Linked DNA regions of Variovorax paradoxus B4. The protein of the gene in region 1 binds, or shares a complex with, the protein of each later gene. Links are inferred from orthologs where the notes say so. Each region holds a gene or a part of one and is shown on either strand. Other genes may lie near its edges.

Region 1 (7,779 bases):
TTCTTGAGAATGGCGCGCGCAATCGCGATGCGCTGGCGCTGTCCGCCCGACAGGCGCACCCCCCGTTCGCCGAGGAAAGTGTCGTAGCCCTCGGGCAGCGCCTGCAGGAAATCGTGCGCAAAGGCGGCGCGGGCGGCGGCATGCACCTCGTCGGCACTCGCGTCGGGGCGGCCGTAGCGGATGTTCTCGAGAGCGCTGGCCGAGAAGATCACGGCGTCCTGCGGCACCAGGCCGATGCGGGTGCGCAGGTCGGGCAGCGCGAGCGAGGCCAGCGGGGTGCCGTCGAGCAGCAGCCGGCCCGACTGCGGATCGTAATAGCGCAGCAGCAGCAGGAACACCGTGCTCTTGCCGGCGCCGCTCGACCCCACCAGGGCCACCGTTTCGCCGGGGGCGATGTCGAGGCTGAAGTTCTTCAGCGCCGGTGTGCCGGGCCGCGAGGGGTAGTGGAAAGTCACCGCCTCGAGCTTGACGGCGCTGCCCGCCACGGGGACGCGTGCAGCCGCCGGATTCGGCGGTGAAACGATCGCCGCCGGGGCATGCAGCAGCTCCATCAGGCGCTCGGTCGCGCCGGCAGCGCGCAGCAGGTCGCCATACACCTCGCCAAGCACGGCGGTCGCACTCGCAAGAATGGCCACGTAGACCACGGTCTGGCCCAGGTGGCCGGCCGTGATGTCGCCGCGCAGCACGGCCTGCGTGCCCTGGTAGAGGCCCCAGAGCAGCGCCGCCGAGGTGGCGATGATGATGAAGGCCACCAGCACCGAACGCGCCTTGGTGCGGCGCACAGCGGTTCGAAAGGCATTTTCGGTCGAGGCATTGAAGCGGCCGGCCTCGCGCGATTCGGCCGTGTAGCTCTGCACGACCGGGATCGCGTTGAGCACCTCGGCCGCGATGGCACTGGAATCGGCCACCCGGTCCTGGCTCGCACGCGAGAGCTTGCGCACGCGCCGTCCGAACCACATGCTCGGCAGCACCACCAGCACCAGGATGCCCAGCACCTGGACCATCACATAAGGATTGGTCCAGATCAGCACCGCCAGCGCGCCCACGCCCATGACGGCATTGCGCAGGCCCATGCTCAGGGACGAGCCGACCACGGTCTGCACCAGCGTGGTGTCGGCCGTGAGGCGCGACAGCACTTCGCCGGTCTGCGTGGTTTCGAAGAACGCCGGGCTCTGGCGCAGCACGTGGCCGTAGACGGCGTTGCGCAGATCGGCCGTGACGCGTTCGCCGAGCCAGCTCACCGTATAGAAGCGCGCGGCCGAAAAGAGGCCGAGCGCCACGGCCACGGCAAAGAGGGCGCCGAAGTGCTCGCGCAGCGCCATGGTCTGCGCGCCCTTGTCGGCACTCACCAGTCCACCGTCGATCAGGCTGCGCAGCGCCAGCGGAAACACGAGCGTGGTGACGGCGGCCATCACCAGAAAAATGCCCGCCAGCACGATCTGGACGCGGTAGGGCCGAAGAAAAGGGCTCAGGCCCGACAGCGATCGGGGCGAGCCCTTGGCCGGTGAAGACGGAGGGGAAGAAGCCATGGCGCGGATTCTACCGACCCTTGCCGCCGCAAAGGCAGTCTTGACAATAATTGCCGAGGCAATTAATATTTCGTCCATGAGCGATGCAGACAGTCCGAAAGTCCCGCCGGCCCCCGGCGACACCGAGCGTCGGCCGGCCGATTTCTACCGCGCCGAAACCTACAAGGCCGAGGAAAGCATCGGGTATTTGATGCGCCGCATCCTGAGTGCGGTGGCCCAGGCGGTAGAAACCCGCATGTGCGAGCCCGGCGGCCCCACCTTTCCTCAATGGCTGCCGCTGTACAAGCTGCACGTCGGCGCAGCCACCACGGTGGCCGAACTTGCCCGGGCCTGCGAGCTCGACGCTGGTGCCATGACGCGCCTGCTCGACCGTCTTGAGGCCAAGGGCCTGTGCCGCCGCGTGCGCTCGCTGGAAGACCGCCGCGTGGTCAACATCGAGCTCACCGAAGAAGGCCGTGCCGCCGCCCAGGAAGTGCCGTACGTGCTGAGCCGCGTGCAGAACGAGCACCTGGCGGGTTTCACCAAGGAAGAGTGGGAGCAGCTCAAGGGCTACCTGCGCCGCATCCTCGACAACGCACAGGCCCTTGCGGCTCGTGGAGATAAGAATGACTGAATCCCTTGCCGTGCGCGCCGTGCGCCGCACTCCCGTGGTTGCCGCCGTGCTGCTGATGGCCGCGCTGGCCGGTTGCGCCGACATGGCCGGCATCGGCTCGCAGGCCAGGCTGCGCGATGCCTCGTCGCTCGGCATTGCCGCGGACCGCAGCGCGGCCGCCGTGCCGGGCGTCGAGCGCCAATGGTGGCTGGCTTTTGGCGACGCGCAGCTCAACGCGCTGATCGACCAGGCCGTGGCCGGCAACCCGAACCTGCAGGTTGCACGTGCGCGGCTCGTGCGCGCGCAGGCTTCCGCGGACATCGCCGAGTCGGCGCTGAAGCCCAAGGTCAATGGCGAACTCGACCTGAACCGCCAGAAGTTCAACAGCAACTACATCTATCCCGAGCCGCTCGGCGGCTCGACGCAGAACATCGGCTTGCTGCAGCTCGGCGCGAGTTGGGAGCTCGACTTCTTCGGCAAGAACCGCACGGCGCTCGAAGCCGCCATCGGCAGCGCCAACGCCGCGGCAGCCGATGCCGATGCCGCGCGCGTGCTGCTGGCCAGCAACGTGGCGCGCAGCTACTTCCAGTGGGCGCGCCTGAACGAACAGCTCGGCGTGGCCCGGCGCACGCTGGCCCAGCGCGAGGAAACGCTCAAGCTGGTGCGCGACCGCGTGTCCGCCGGCCTCGACACCCGCCTCGAACTGCGCCAGAGCGAGGGCGGTCTGCCCGAAGCGCGCCAGCAGATCGAGGCACTCAACGAGCAGATCGCGCTGCAGCAGCATGCGCTCGACGCACTCGTGGGCCAGCCCGACATCTCTGCATCGCTCAGGCCGCCGATGCTGGAGGCCGTCAAGCCGATCGCCCTGCAAGCCAGCATTCCGGCCGACCTGCTGGGCCGCCGCGCCGACATCGCCGCCGCGCGCTGGCGCGTCGAGGCTGCCACCAGCGACGTGGCCAATGCCAGGACCCAGTTCTATCCGAACGTGAACCTCACGGCCTTCGTCGGCTTCCAGAGCCTGGGTTTCGGCAAGCTGCTCAAGTCGGGTAGCGAGCAGTGGGGCGTGGGCCCCGCGATCCATCTGCCGATCTTCGAGGGCGGCCGGCTGCGCGCCAACCTGCGCGGCAAGGCGGCCGATCTGGATGCCGCGATCGAGAGCTACAACGCCACCGTGCTGGATGCGGTGCATGACGCGGCCGACCAAGTGTCGAGCGCACAGTCGATCACGCGGCAGCAGGCCGAGCAGCGCGCCGCGCAGACCGCCGCCGAAGGCGCCTACGACATCGCCGTGCAGCGCTACCGCGCGGGCCTGGGCAACTACCTCAACGTGCTGACCGCCGAAACCGCCGTGCTCGCGCAGCGCCGGCTGGCGGTCGATCTTGCCGCGCGCGCACTCGACACGCAGGTGGGCCTGGCGCGCGCGCTCGGCGGCGGCTGGCAGCCGCCGGCAACCGCCACGGCCAGGGCCACGGCGCCCGCTTCGCCTGCATTGAACTGAACTGAACCGGCTTTTTCGTCTTCGGAAAGAACTTCATCATGAGCGACAACAACACTCCGACGCCCGCTGCCCCTGCAGCCTCCACTGCAACCGAAGCACCCGCCGGCAACGGCAAGCGCCGCCGCGCGATGACCGCGCTGGCGGCCGTGGTGATCGTCGCCGGCGGCGGCTGGGGCCTCTACGAATGGCTGGTGGCCAGCCACTACGAGGACACCGACAACGCCTACGTGCAGGGCAACGTGATCCAGATCACGCCGCAGATCGGCGGCACCGTCATGGCCATCAATGCCGACGACACCGACTTCGTGAAGGCCGGCCAGCCGCTGGTGCAGCTGGATCCCGCCGATGCGAAGGTGGCGCTCGAGCAGGCTGAAGCCGCGCTCGCGCAGGCCGTGCGCCAGGTGCGCACGCTCTACGCCAACAACGGCTCGCTCGCGGCGCAGGTCACGCTGCGCCAGGCCGACATCGTCAAGGCGCAGAGCGACATCGCCAAGGCGCAGGACGACCTGCAGCGCCGCCGTGCGCTGTCGGGCAACGGCGCGGTCTCGAAGGAAGAACTCAACCATGCCGAGACGGCGCTCGACAACGCGAAGAGCCAGCTCGCCGCCGCGCAGGCCGGCGTGGTGGCCGCGCGCGAAGCGCTGGCAAGCAACCAGTCGCTGACCGAAGGCACCAGCGTGGCCCAGCACCCGAGCGTGCAGGCCGCTGCCGCCAAGGTGCGCGAAGCCTACCTGGCCACGCAGCGCGTGGCCATGCCGGCGCCGGTCGACGGCTACGTCGCCAAGCGCACAGTGCAGCTCGGCCAGCGCGTGGCGGCCGGCACGCCGATGATGTCGATCGTGCCGCTGAACCAGCTGTGGGTCGACGCCAACTTCAAGGAAGTGCAGCTGCGCAACATCCGCATCGACCAGCCCGTGAAGCTCAGGGCCGACGTCTACGGCAAGAAGGTGGAATACACCGGCAAGGTCGCGGGCCTGGGCGTGGGCACCGGCAGCGCCTTTGCACTGCTGCCGGCGCAGAACGCCACCGGCAACTGGATCAAGGTGGTGCAGCGCGTGCCCGTGCGCATCGCGCTCGACCCCGAGCAGCTCAAGGCCAACCCGCTGCGCATCGGCCTCTCGATGGATGCCGAGATCGACATCTCGCAGAAGAGCGGCAAGATGCTGGCCGACGCGCCGCGCGCCACCGCCATTTCGCAGACGCAGGTCTACAGCAAGCTCGACCACGGCGCCGATGCCGAAGTCGACCGCATCGTGGCCGCGAATCTCGGCCGCGGCGCGCCGACGGCCGCAGCGGCACCGGTGCCGGCGCCGGCGGCAGGCCGCTCCGCCACGCCCGCAGCAACTACCGGAACCGCGGCACACGGCGCTTCGCAGTCCCATCCCGGCTGATCGCCGTTCCCGGTTTCCGAGGCAAAGCCAATGGCCACTGCTGCTCCTGCTTATGTAGCGCATCCGCCGCTCGAGGGCGCTGCCCGCGTCTGGGGCACGATCGCGCTGTCGGCCGCCACCTTCATGAACGTGCTCGACTCGTCGATCGCGAACGTGTCGCTGCCGGCCATTTCGGGTGACCTGGGCGTGAGCACCACGCAAGGCACCTGGGTCATCACCAGCTTCGCGGTGGCCAACGCCATCGCGGTGCCGCTCACGGGTTTCATGACGCAGCGCTTCGGACAGGTGCGGCTCTTCATGGCGAGCGTGATCCTGTTCATGGTCGCCTCGCTGCTGTGCGGCCTGGCGCCGAACATGACCACGTTGATCCTGTTCCGGGCACTTCAGGGCTTCGTCGCGGGGCCGATGATTCCGCTGTCGCAGACGTTGCTGCTGTCGAGCTATCCGCGCGCCAAGGCGGGCCTCGCGATGGCGATGTGGTCGATGACCACGCTGGTCGCGCCGGTGATGGGACCGCTCCTGGGCGGCTGGATCACCGACAACATCTCATGGCCGTGGATCTTCTACATCAACATCCCGGTCGGCATCGTCGCGGCCGCGATCACCTGGGCGCTCTACCGCAAGCGCGAGAGCACCACGCACAAGGTGCCGATCGATGCCATCGGCCTGGCGCTTCTGGTGCTGTGGGTCGGCTCGATGCAGCTGATGCTCGACAAGGGCAAGGAGCTCGACTGGTTCCACTCGCCCGAGATCGTCACGATGGCGGTGATCGCCGTGGTCGGCTTCGCGTTCTTCCTGATCTGGGAGCTGACCGACAAGCATCCGGTGGTCGACCTGTCGCTCTTCAAGCGCCGCAACTTCTGGTCGGGCGCCGTGGCCACGGCCGTGGCCTATGGCCTGTTCTTCGGCAACGTGGTGCTGCTGCCGCTGTGGCTGCAGCAATGGATGGGCTACACCGCCACGCAGGCCGGCATGATCATGGCGCCGGTGGGACTGCTGGCCATCTTCTTCTCGCCGGTGGTCGGGCTCACGGTGGCCAAGATCGATCCGCGGCGCTACGCCACGTTCTCGTTCCTGGTGTTTGCGCTGGTGCTGTGGATGCGGTCGAACTTCAACACGCAGGCCGACTTCGTGACGATCATCATCCCGACGATCATCCAGGGCATTGCGATGGCGTTCTTCTTCATCCCGCTCGTGACCATCACGCTCTCGGGCCTCACGCCCGACCGCATACCGGCCGCGTCGGGGCTGTCGAACTTCCTGCGGATCACCGCGGGCGCCATGGGCACGTCGATCACCACCACGCTGTGGGAGAACCGCGCGGCGCTGCACCACTCGCAGCTCGCGGAGTCGGTGAACCAGGGCAACAACGCGGCGACCAGCGCGATGTCGGGGCTTGCGAGCAGCGGCTTGAGCACCGAGCAGGTGATGGGCCAGATCAACCGGATCGTCGACCAGCAGTCGTTCATGCTGGCCACGAACGACATCTTCTATGCGTCGGCGATCCTGTTCCTGCTGCTGATTCCGCTGGTGTGGCTGGCAAGGCCGCAGCGCGGCGGCGCGGGAGGCGACGCGGCCGCCGGGGCCCATTGAGGGCACGTGTTGCTCTTCAGGCGCCGAGTGCCCGCAGCACGTCGTAGCACGCGCCCATGGTGTGGTAGTCGGTCTTGCCGGCCGGGCTTTTTTCGTCGCTGATCTTGCGGTTGTCGGGCGTGAGGATGCGATACCACGCGCCGTGGGGGTGGTCGACGAAATGCGCCCAGCCGTAGGCCCAGATGCGGTCGTACCAGTTCCAGTAGCCGGCATCGCCGGTGCGCACGGCCAGCAGGGCCGCGGCGGCCAGGCTTTCGGCCTGAACCCAGAAGTACTTGTCGCCGTCGCACACCGCACCGTCGGGCCCGAAGCCGTAGACGAGTCCGCCGTGTTCCGCGTCCCAGCCGCGGAGCATGGCAGTGTCGAAGAAGTGCCTGGCACGCGGCACGGTCCAGTCCGCTTCGCGGCCGGCGGCAACGAGCGCGCGCTCCAGCTGCAGCAGCAGCTTGGCCCACTCGGTGAGATGGCCGGTCTGGAAGCCCCAGGGCCGGAAGATGTTGCTCTTGTCGCCGCGGTTGTAGTCCCAGTCGACCGACCAGTCCTCGCGGTAGTGCTCCCAGACCAGCCCGCCGGCCAGCGCGGCCTGCCGGGCTGTGACCGACTCTGCAAGCGCGAGCGCACGATCGAGGTAGCGTGCGTCCTGCGTGGCCTCGAACGCGGAAAGCATCGCCTCGCAGGCATGCATGTTGGCGTTCTGGCCCCGATAAGTACCCACATGCCAATCGGTGGTGGCTTCGTCGGCATAGAGCGCGTGCTGCGGCTCCCAGAAATGCCGTTCCATCAACTGCCAGGTGTCTTCGAGCCCCGCGCGCGCCTCTTCGATGCCGGCCATGAGCGCATGCGCATGCGCGAGCAGCACGAAGGCCAGGCCGTAGCAATGCTGCGTGCCGTCCTGCACGGTGGCGCGGCCGTCGTGCCAGTCGATCTGCCATGCGTAGCCGCCGCCCGGCTGCGCATGCGCGTGCTGCACGAAAGCCAGGCCGTGGCGCGCACTGTCGAGGTGCTTCGGATCCCCGAAGTGCCGATGCGCCATCGCATGGTTGAAGACGAAGCGCGTGCTGCTGACCAGGTGCCGCGTGCGCCGGTCGTACACCGTGCCGTCGTCCTTGAAGAAGTGGAAGAAGCCACCTGATGGGTCGCGGCTGACCGGCTCATAGAAAGCCAGCGTGTGTTGGA
Region 2 (5,461 bases), 260 kb from region 1 along the record:
TGCAGCGCGAGAATGCGCGAGGCATCTTCGGTGGACCAGCTCGCCGCCCGCGGCGCGAGCTCGGGCCTGCACCGCAGGCAGGGGCGGAAGCCCTCGGCCTCGGCCTGCGCCGCGTGGCGGAAGAACCGGCAGTTCTCGCGCCGCGGCAGCTTCACGCGGCAGACCGGCCGGCAGTAGATGCCGGTGGAGGTCACCGCGGTGAAGAACGAGCCGTCGAAGCGCGCGTCATGCGTCTTCATTGCCAGGTAGCAGGCGTCGCTCTCGAGTGCTTCGGTGGATGCGTGAGGGGTAGGCATGGGCAAATGATACGGTTTCGACTCGTTTCAACTGGCCGTTTTCGGACATGTGGGCACCGGAGCGCTTGCCTACAATGGCCCGTTCTCAAGAACCTACAGGGAATGCCTCTTCATGCAACTCAGTGCGTCGATTTTCAAGGCCTATGACATCCGAGGCGTTGTGCCCGTCACGCTCGATGCCGAGGTCGCGGAAGCGCTCGGCCGGGCCTTCGGCAGCGCCGCCCGCGCCGCCGGTGAAAAGACCGTGGCCGTGGGCCGCGATGGCCGCCTGTCCGGGCCCGCGCTCGTCGAAGCACTGATCGGCGGCCTGGTGGCCACCGGTATCGAGGTGATCAACGTGGGCGCGGTGACCACGCCCATGCTCTACTTTGCGGCCCACACGCTGTGCTCGAGCGGCATCCAGGTCACGGGCAGCCACAACCCCAAGGACTACAACGGCTTCAAGATGGTGCTGGCAGGGCGTGCCATCTACGGCGACGAGATCCAGGGCCTGCGCAAGGTGATGGAAGAAGGTACGGCCAGACTGGCACCCGGCGGCAGCGTGCGCAAGGTCGACGTGACCGACGCCTACACGAAGCGCATCGTCGGCGACATCAAGCTGGCCCGCCCGCTGAAGATCGTGGTCGATTCCGGCAACGGCATTGCGGGCGCCACGGCGCCTGCCATCTTCCGCGCCATCGGCTGCGAAGTGACCGAGCTGTTCAGCGAGGTCGACGGCGACTTTCCCAACCATCACCCCGATCCGAGCAAGCCCGAAAACCTCAAGGACCTCATGGCCGCGCTGGCCGAAGGCGACGCCGAACTGGGCCTGGCCTTCGACGGCGACGGCGACCGCCTGGGCATCGTCACCAAGGACGGCCACAACATCTTCCCCGACCGCCAGATGCAGCTCTTTGCGCAGGACGTGCTCTCGCGCGTGCCGGGCGGCACCATCGTGTACGACGTGAAGTGCTCGCAGCGCCTGGCCCCGGCCATCGAGGCCGCGGGCGGCAAGCCCATGATCTTCAAGACCGGCCATTCGCTGATCAAGGCCAAGATGAAGGAAATCGATTCGCCGCTCGGCGGCGAGATGAGCGGCCACATCTTCTTCAAGGAGCGCTGGTTCGGCTTCGACGACGGCACCTATGCGGGCTGCCGCCTGCTCGAGATCCTGAGCAAGACGCCCAATGCGAGCGACACGCTCAACGCCTTGCCCACGAGCTTCTCGACGCCCGAACTCAACGTGAAATGCGCCGAAGGCGAGCCGCACGCGGTGGTCGATAAACTCGTCGCAGGCGCGAGCTTCGCGGCACCGGCGGTGGTCTCGACCATCGACGGCCTGCGCGTCGACTGGCCCGACGGCTTCGGCCTGATCCGCGCCTCCAACACCACGCCGGTGCTGGTGCTGCGCTTCGAGGGCCAGACCGATGCGGCGCTGAAGCGCATCGAAGCCGAAATGCTCGCGCTCCTCAAAACCGTCAAAGCTGACGCGACGCTGGCCGAAGCGTCGCACTGAGCCCCGTGCGTTCGCTGCTGCTGCGTCTCTACGGCGCCTTCACCACCGTCGTGCAACCGCTGGTTCGCCGCAAGCTGCGGCGCCGGGCGGTGGCCGAGCCCGGCTATGGCGTGGCCGTCGAGGAGCGCTTCGGCTATTACGACGATGCAACCACCGGCGAGGGCCAGTGCTGGGTGCATGCGGTCTCGCTCGGCGAAACGCGCGCCGCCGCCATCCTGATCGAGGAGCTGCGCAGGCAGTATCCGGGCATACCGATCCTGCTCACACACGGCACGGCCACCGGCCGCGAAGAGGGCGCCAAGCTGCTTCAGCCCGGCGACACGCAGGTCTGGCAGCCCTGGGACATGCCGGGTGCGGTGCAGCGTTTTCTCGACCGTTTCCAGCCGCGCATCGGCGTGCTGATGGAAACCGAAGTCTGGCCCGAGATGGCCGCCGCCTGTGCCGAGCGCCGCATCCCGCTGGTGCTGGCCAATGCGCGGCTCAACGAAAAATCGCTGGCTGCGGCCGAACGCCTCGGCTGGCTCGCCCGGCCCGCGTATTCGGCGCTGGCCGCCGTGTGGGCGCAGACCGAGGCCGATGCGCACCGGCTGGTGTCCCTGGGCGCCAAGGTGGCCGGCATCTACGGCAACCTCAAGTTCGACGCCTCGCCCGATGCGCGCCAGCTGGCCGCGGCCGTGACGCTGCGCGAGCGCCTGCCGCGGCCGATGGTGGTGCTCGCGAGCTCGCGCGACGGCGAGGAGCGCATGCTGCTCGACGTGCTCAGGCGCTTCGGCGCCACGTCTCCCGTGCCGCCCGAGCAGGGCGCCATCCGTTCGATTGCCAAGCGCGTGCACGACGTGCAGTGGATGATCGTGCCGCGCCATCCGCAGCGCTTCGACGAAGTGGCCGCGCTGATCGAATCCGAGGGCTTTGCCGTGGCGCGCCGCAGTGCCGCGGGCGAGCCCTCCGATGCCGAGATCTGGCTGGGCGATTCGCTCGGCGAAATGGCGCTGTACTACGGCCTGGCCGACGTCGCGCTGCTGGGCGGAAGCTTCGAACCGCTGGGCGGCCAGAACCTGATCGAGCCGGCCGCCTGCGGCTGCCCGGTGATCATGGGCCCTTCGACCTTCAACTTTGCCGAAGCGGCGCAGCTTTCGCTGGCGGCCGGTGCCTCGCTGCGCGTCGAGAACATGGAGCAGGCGGTCACCGCGGCGCTCAAGCTGGTCGAGAACCCCGAGCGCCGCGCCGCCATGGCCGAGGCCGCGCTGGCTTTCTCGTCGTCGAACCGCGGCGCGGCCGAGCGCACCGCCGTTGCGGTGCTGGCCATCGCGCAGGCCGCGGATCCGGTGGTGACCGAAGCCGCACCGCTCGAGGATTCGAAGGCCGAACCAACGCTCGACTGAGCCGCGCAGCCCTGGGGGCGAGCCAAATTTACCGTGCGGGGGGATTCAGGATGACTGGCGGCGGCGGTGCGGCAGGCATCGTCGGTGCCGGCGGATTGAACGGCGGCACCGGCACCGGCGGCACCACGGGAATTCTGGGCGGCGTGACCGGCACCGAAGGCGCGGCCTGCGGCTGCTCGCCGAGTGATGGCGAAGCCGCCGTGCTTCCGTTCTTCGCCAGCGTCGCGTTGATCGCGTTCATGTCGTTGATGGTCAGCGTGCCGTTGGCCTGGCGCAGCTTCAGGTTGCCCAGCAGCACGTTGTAGCGCGCCTGCGCGAGATCGCGCTTGGTCTGGAACAGCTGGCTCTGCGAATTGAGCACGTCGATGTTGATGCGCACGCCCACCTGGTAGCCGAGCCGGTTGGCATCGAGCGCGCTCTGGCTCGATGCCTCGGCCGCTTCGAGCGCCTTGACCTGCCCCGCGCCGGACACCAGCCCGAGGTAGGCCGCGCGCGTGGCCTGCGCCACGCTGCGGCGGGTGCCGTCGAGCACGCTGCGCGACTGGTCCTCGAGCGCGAGCGTTTCCTTGATGCGGTTCTCGGTGGCAAAGCCCGCGAAAAGCGGCAGGTTGAACACCACCCCCACGGACGCAGCGTTGATGCGCGTGCCCACGGTGCTGGTGCTGGATCCATCCGGATTGCGCGTGATGTTGTAGCCCAGGTTGGCGTCGAGCGTCGGCTTGTGGCCGGCTTCGGCCTTGCGGATTTCGAGCCCGGCAACGTCGAGCCCGAGCCGCGCCTGGCGGATGGCCGGGTGCGCTTCCTCGGCCTGCGCCACCCAGGCCTCGATGTTGGCCGGCGTGGCGGCCGGCAGCACCACCGGCTGCGCCAGCGGCACCGGCACGCTGCCCGGACGGCCGACCAGCTGGTCGAGCACCACCTTCTTCACCTGCAGGTCGTTCTCGGCGGCAATCTCCTGTGCAATGACGAGGTCGTAGCGGGCCTGGGCTTCGCGCGTGTCGGTGATGGTGGAGGTGCCGACCTCGAAGTTGCGCTTGGCCGACGCGAGCTGTTCGGCCACCGCCACCTTCTGCGCGCGCACCAGCGTCAGGCTGTCCTGGCTGGCGAGCACGTCGAAATAGGCCTGGCTCACGCGCACGATCAGGTCCTGCTCGGCAATGGTGAGCACCGCTTGCGCGATCTCGGCCTGGCGCTTGCCCTGCTCGTAGGTGGCCCAGTTGGCGGGCCGGTAGAGCGGTTGCGTGGCGTTGATGCCGACGTTCTGCGTGGTGAAGTCGCGCGGGATGGTCGTTCCGCGGCCGGTGCCAGTGAGCGTGTCGATGTCGAGGTTGTTGCGCGTGGCGCCGGCCGTGAGCCCCACGGCGGGAAGAATGCCGGCCTTGGCCTGGGCGGCGCGCGCCACGCTCGCGTCGTACTGGGCCCGCGCGCCCTGGTAGGTGGCGTCGAAGCCGCGTGCGGATTCGTAGAGTTCGTTCAGTGTCTGGCCCTGGGCCGGCAGCGCGAGCAGGGTGGCAAAGAGACTTGCGAGCGCTGCGGAAAGAGGCAAAAGCCTGGGCCTGAAAGGCATTGAACGTCCTTGAAGAAAGAATCAGTAGCGCGGCACGGAGGGATCGTGCTGTGCGGACCAGGCGTCGATGCCGCCGGCCACGTTGGCCAGCTCGGCAAAGCCGTTCTGGCTCAGGAAGGCCGCCACGCGCTGGCTGCGCGCGCCGTGATGGCACAGGCATGCAATGCGCTGGCCTTCCTCGAGCTCGGAAAGGCGCGCCGGAATCTCGTTCATCGGGATGGCCACGAGCGTGAAGCCCTGCGGCGCAACGCTCGCCGTCTGCAGCTCCCAGGGTTCGCGCACGTCCAGCAGCACGGGCGCCGCCTCGGGGTTTTGCGCAAACCAGGCTGCAAGGTCGGCGGGGCGGACTTGATCGATCATTCGGAGCCGTCCGTTCAGAACGAGAAGCGCGAGGGCTCGGGGAAATTGAGCAGCCGCGGCGCCACGGTGTCCCAGGGCTGGATGGTGTCCCACTTGCTTTCGCTGCTGCGGGTGACGAAGTGGGCGCGCATCATCGGCTCCTCGCCCACGATGGCGGCAAGGCGGCCGCCCACCTTGAGCGAGCCGAGCAGGTTCTGCGGAATGCGCGCCACGGAGCCGCTGAGCACGATCACGTCGAAGCTCGGGCCGCTCGGCAGCGGCACGGCGCCGTCGGCATTGCGCACCTCGACATTGGCCACGCCGTTCTGGCGCAGCGTTTCGGCGGCGCGGGCGGCCAGCGCGGGATCGATCTCGAGCGACA

The links. Proteins that work in one complex are often made in the same cells at the same time.
Region 2: the proteins of VAPA_RS17745 (region 1) and VAPA_RS18995 are in contact, whole or in part, in a cryo-EM structure (PDB 8ZAL), measured with the Escherichia coli proteins. The link is inferred for Variovorax paradoxus B4 from one-to-one orthologs.

Annotation. Positions count from the first base shown.
Region 1 is NC_022247.1:3,799,599-3,807,377, reverse strand. What follows is about bases 2,997-5,833. They hold VAPA_RS17745 (efflux RND transporter periplasmic adaptor subunit), read left to right. Parts: upstream 2,997-3,657; coding sequence 3,658-5,010; downstream 5,011-5,833. Other genes in these bases: VAPA_RS17740 (DHA2 family efflux MFS transporter permease subunit), read left to right, coding at 5,041-5,833; VAPA_RS17750 (efflux transporter outer membrane subunit), read left to right, coding at 2,997-3,619. Also shown: VAPA_RS17760 (ABC transporter transmembrane domain-containing protein), read right to left, coding at 1-1,529; VAPA_RS17755 (MarR family winged helix-turn-helix transcriptional regulator), read left to right, coding at 1,606-2,142; more of VAPA_RS17750, read left to right, coding at 2,135-2,996; more of VAPA_RS17740, read left to right, coding at 5,834-6,603; VAPA_RS17735 (AGE family epimerase/isomerase), read right to left, coding at 6,620-7,779. UniProt on the Escherichia coli protein: Part of the tripartite efflux system EmrAB-TolC, which confers resistance to antibiotics such as CCCP, FCCP, 2,4-dinitrophenol and nalidixic acid. EmrA is a drug-binding protein that provides a physical link between EmrB and TolC.
Region 2 is NC_022247.1:4,060,394-4,065,854, reverse strand. The notes cover bases 2,472-5,461. They hold VAPA_RS18995 (TolC family outer membrane protein), read right to left. Parts: upstream 4,741-5,461; coding sequence 3,202-4,740; downstream 2,472-3,201. Other genes in these bases: VAPA_RS18985 (protein-L-isoaspartate O-methyltransferase family protein), read right to left, coding at 5,115-5,461; VAPA_RS18990 (rhodanese-like domain-containing protein), read right to left, coding at 4,762-5,100; VAPA_RS19000 (3-deoxy-D-manno-octulosonic acid transferase), read left to right, coding at 2,472-3,173. In the rest of the region: VAPA_RS19010 (DNA-3-methyladenine glycosylase 2 family protein), read right to left, coding at 1-296; VAPA_RS19005 (phosphomannomutase/phosphoglucomutase), read left to right, coding at 409-1,791; more of VAPA_RS19000, read left to right, coding at 1,797-2,471. UniProt on the Escherichia coli protein: Outer membrane channel, which is required for the function of several efflux systems such as AcrAB-TolC, AcrEF-TolC, EmrAB-TolC and MacAB-TolC. These systems are involved in export of antibiotics and other toxic compounds from the cell.